DNA from 2 places in the Mycoplana sp. ABR4_002 genome. Region 1 is predicted to be linked to the other one. Evidence: predicted binding sites of a transcription regulator. Region 1 holds the regulator's gene; the other holds the start of a gene.
What was found. The regulator PhoB, encoded in region 1, activates phosphate uptake and scavenging genes when phosphate is short. The targets are predictions, from matches to a motif close to TGTCATNNANCTGTCAT.
Positions count from the first base shown of each region.

Region 1 (2,196 bases):
GCCGGCGGCACGCCGACCGCAACCCGTGCCAAGCGCCCCGCCTCCACGTCGCGCCCGGCGAGCTTCGCGCCGCGGGTCGCGACCCGCACGGTCGCACGTCCGGCCGGCGCAACCGTGGTCAAGGAAGAGATCGCCTTCGACTACGACGAACAGCCGATCACGCGGTTCAACACCAACGTCGTCGTGCCGATGTCGCGCCGCCTGGAACTGACCCAGTTGACGGAGCGGACCTGCAAGTGGCCGAACGGCGACCCGCTGAAGGACGACTTCCACTTCTGCGGAAACGAATCCCCGGACAATTCACCCTATTGCGTCTACCACCAGCGCATGGCCTATCAGCCGTCGGCCGAACGGCGCCGGGCTCGCTGAAGGACCCGGGACGCTGAGGGACTCGCCAGTCTCCTGGACGCGACAGACGACAATTCGAGAACGGGCCGCACGGCCCGTTTTTCGTTTCCAGCCGAAGCGACGGTCAGGCTTCCAGCGAGTAGCCCGCACCGCGCACCGTGCGGATGACGTCGTGCATGTTGGAGAAATTCAGCGCCTTGCGCAGGCGTCCGACATGGACGTCGACGGTACGCTCGTCGACATAGATGTCGTGGCCCCAGACCCCGTCGAGCAGTTGCGAGCGTGAGAACACCCGGCCTGGCGAGGACATGAGGAATTCGAGCAGGCGGAACTCGGTCGGGCCAAGCCGCACCTCGCGGCTGCGGCGATGGACGCGATGCGTCTCGCGGTCAAGTTCAATGTCGCCGCACTTCAGAAGGGTCGCCACGACTTCCGGTCGGGCGCGGCGCAGCATTGCCTTGACCCGCGCCATCAGTTCCGGCGTCGAGAACGGCTTGACCACGTAGTCGTCGGCGCCGGTCGCAAGACCCCGCACCCGCTCGCTCTCCTCGCCGCGCGCCGTCAGCATGATGATCGGCAGGCGTTCGGTTTCGGTGCGCTGGCGCAGGCGGCGACACAGTTCGATGCCGGATACGCCGGGCAGCATCCAGTCGAGGATGAGCAGGTCCGGCTGGCGCTCCTGCAGGCGGATCTCCGCCTCGTCACCGCGCAGGATCGTGTCCACCTCGAAGCCCTCGGCCTCGAGGTTGTAGCGCAGGAGGACACTGAGCGCCTCCTCGTCTTCGACCACGGTAATCTTGGGAACCATGAGAACTCCTGAAGTCCTAAGCGCACACTACTCCTTGACCGCACCGACCGACGTGGTGTGGTCATCCTTCGGGCGTTCGCCCTCCGGCGGCGCGCCCGTCGCCATGTAAAAGATCGTCTCGGCGATGTTGGTGGCGTGGTCGCCGATACGCTCGATGTTCTTGGCGCAGAACAGCAGATGCGTGCACGGCGTGATGTTGCGCGGATCTTCCATCATGTAGGTCAGCAACTCGCGGAACAGCGAGGTGTAGATCGCGTCGATCTCGTCGTCGCGCTCGCGGATTTCCTTGGCCTTCTCGACGTTGCGCGAGGCGTAGACGTCCAGAACCTCCTTCAGCTGGGTCAGCGCCAGCTCGGCCAGATGCTCCAGGCCGCGGGCGAACGTGCGCGGCACGCCGGAACTCTGGACGGCGATCACACGCTTGGCGGTGTTCTTGCCGAGATCGCCGACCCGTTCCAGTTCGGCGGCGATGCGGATCGCGCCCATGATTTCACGCAGGTCCGCCGCAACCGGCTGGCGCTTCGCGATCGTCACGATCGCCTTTTCGTTGATCTGCCGTTCGGCGGTGTCGAGCACGACATCCTCGGAAATGACCTTCTGGGCCAGCCCGACATCCGAATTGACCAGCGCGCGCACGGAATCGCCCAACATTTGCTCGGCCGTGCCACCCATCTCCGAAATGCGGCGGGTCAGGTATTTCAGTTCTTCATCATAGATCGAAACGATGTGGGTCGATGACATGGTCTTTTCCTCAAGCGCGCAGCGCAGATCTCAGCCGGATATCAGGACCGCATCAGCCGAAGCGGCCCATGATGTAGTCCTGCGTGCGCTGGTCGTCCGGATTGGTGAACATCTTGTCGGTGTCGTTCTCCTCGACGAGATTGCCGAGGTGGAACATGGCCGTGCGTTGCGAGACGCGGGCGGCCTGCTGCATCGAGTGCGTGACGATGACAATGGTGAAATTTGTCCGCAGTTCATGGATCAGTTCCTCGACCTTGGCGGTCGCGATCGGGTCGAGCGCCGAGCACGGCTCGTCCATG
Region 1 is NZ_JBSWVO010000001.1:417,943-420,138, reverse strand. It holds gene ACXAGF_RS02045 (GcrA family cell cycle regulator) at 1-369, shown strand, start outside; gene phoB (phosphate regulon transcriptional regulator PhoB) at 473-1,156, opposite strand; gene phoU (phosphate signaling complex protein PhoU) at 1,184-1,897, opposite strand; gene pstB (phosphate ABC transporter ATP-binding protein PstB) at 1,950-2,196, opposite strand, start outside.

Region 2 (2,196 bases), 230 kb from region 1:
GCTCAACACAAGCGGCCGCCCGCCCTCGAGGCTGTCGACCTCGACCACCAGCGTCGTCGAGCGATCCGGATAGTCCTGCGTGCCCTGGGCGAAGAGCCCGAGCCCCGGCATCGCTCCGCCCTTCTCGACGAAGGCGAAGCGGGCGTCCTGCTTCTCGGTTACCACACCGGCCCCGGTGTGGAACGAGAGCCAGCCGGGCAGCTTCGACCTGGCAAGCGCTGGTGTCAGCCAGACCGGCGTGTCGTGGTCGCAGAGCGTCAGCGCCACCGCGCCCGCCGCGGCGCTCATCGGCTGGGGCGGCCTTGCGGCCGCAAGGATCTCGCCGACCGTGCCCGGTCGGGCCATGCAGTCCATTACCGCGCGAAAGACCGCCTGGGCCGCGAACACCGGCTCGGCGAAGCCGCCGGAAAAGATCTGGGTCTCGGCCATCAGTCGTCTCCGCGAACCATGGTGAAGAAGTCAACGCGGGTGGCAGCGGTCTCGCGTGCCCTCTTCGCGTCGTCGGCCTCGATGCGGGCCGCAATCCCGTCCAGCAGGCGCTCGACGGTCGGCACATGATCCGGCACCTGCAGCAGCGCGTCGAATACCGCCGCCAGCCGCGCCTTTTCGCCATCGGTTCCCAGCGCCTGGCCGTGGCCGATGACGCCGTCGCCAAGCCGCACACTGGCCCGCATCGCCGTGACCTCGCCGAGGTTGAACGGCGCGCCACCGCCACCGATGCGGCCGCGCACCATGACCAGTCCCGCCTCCGGCCCCCGCACCGGCACGACATCCGGCTTCGGCTGCAGCGTGTTCCAGGCCGTTTCCAGTTCCGCGCGTGTGGCCTTGGCAAGCAGGCCCATCGCCTGCTTCCGCTCTGCCGGCTCGAGGCCGGTTTCGGTCTGCCTTTGAAGTGGTGCCATTGCCTGTCTCCAGAACTTGTCGTCATATGTTGTCTATTGATCTAGACAATCGTACATTCTATGGTCCCCCAATAGCGGGGCAACGTGACAGGCCCATGACAGGAGGAAAAAATGATCGAACGTCAGTCCGGCGTGGCACTCTGGCGGCAAATCGCCGACAGGATGCGGCTGGCAATCAACAATGGGGACTATGATGCGACCGGCATGATGCCGCCGGAAACAGCGCTTGCGGAACGGTTCGGCGTCAACCGTCACACCGTCCGCAGCGCCCTCGCCTCGCTCGCGCAGGAGGGCATGGTGCGCGCGGTGCAGGGGGTCGGGACCCTGATCGAGCGGCGCGACCGGCTGACCTTTCCGATCTCCCGACGCACTCGCTTCTCCCAGGGGCTGGGTGACCAGGCAAGGGAACTCGAGGGGCGGTTGCTCGCGCAGACCTTGGAACCAATGCCCCCGGCGGTGGCCAAGGCGCTCGGGCTTGCCACGGGCACCGAATGCGTGCGGCTGGAGACGGTCGGAACCGCGGACCGCAAGCCGATCTCGGCGGCCACCAACTATTTTCCCGCGGGCCGCTTCTCCGGCATAGGCGATCTCTACCGGCGTACCGGATCCATCACCAAGGCACTCGCTGAACTCGGCGTCGACGACTATGTGCGCCAATCCACGGAGATCTCCGCCGTTCATGCCGAAGGGGAGGATCTGCGTCAGCTCAAGCTCTCGCCCGGCGCCATCCTTCTGGTCACGACTGCGGTCAATGCGGATATCGGCGGGCAGCCGATCCAGTATTCGCGCTCGCGCTTTGCCGCAGACCGGGTCAAGTTCTTCGTCGAGACATGAAAAAGGCGGCGCATGCGCGCCGCCCGCTTTTGCCACGGATGGTGAATCAGACCCGCCTCGACCAGCCAAACACCAGCGACACGACCAGCAGCACTAGGAAGACGAAGAACAGGATCTGGGCGATTCCTGCCGATGCACCGGCGATTCCACCGAAACCAAGGACGCCGGCGATCAGCGCAATGACGAGAAAAATAAGCGCATAGTAGAGCATGACGGTCTCCTCTTTTGTCATCGCAAGCAACAACGAAATCGCCTGACTAAAGTTCCCATCGCCGGCAGTCTGCCTGCGACCCAGACAGCAAAGCGCCGCCGCGGAACCGCGGCGGCGTCAGTATGCAACTTGAGGTGTTAGTGGCGGCTTTGCCACTCATCGATCTGGCGCTCCGCCTCGTCCTTGGCGACGCCGTAGCGCTGCTGGATCTTGCCGGCCAGTTCGTTGCGGCGGCCGTCGATGACGTCG
Region 2 is NZ_JBSWVO010000001.1:649,141-651,336, reverse strand. It holds gene phnH (phosphonate C-P lyase system protein PhnH) at 1-432, opposite strand, end outside; gene phnG (phosphonate C-P lyase system protein PhnG) at 429-902, opposite strand; gene phnF (phosphonate metabolism transcriptional regulator PhnF) at 1,014-1,736, shown strand; gene ACXAGF_RS03115 (DUF1328 domain-containing protein) at 1,783-1,947, opposite strand; gene ACXAGF_RS03110 (CsbD family protein) at 2,085-2,196, opposite strand, start outside.
Region 2: the regulator PhoB is predicted to act here: its motif matches at 987-1,003, upstream of phnF (phosphonate metabolism transcriptional regulator PhnF).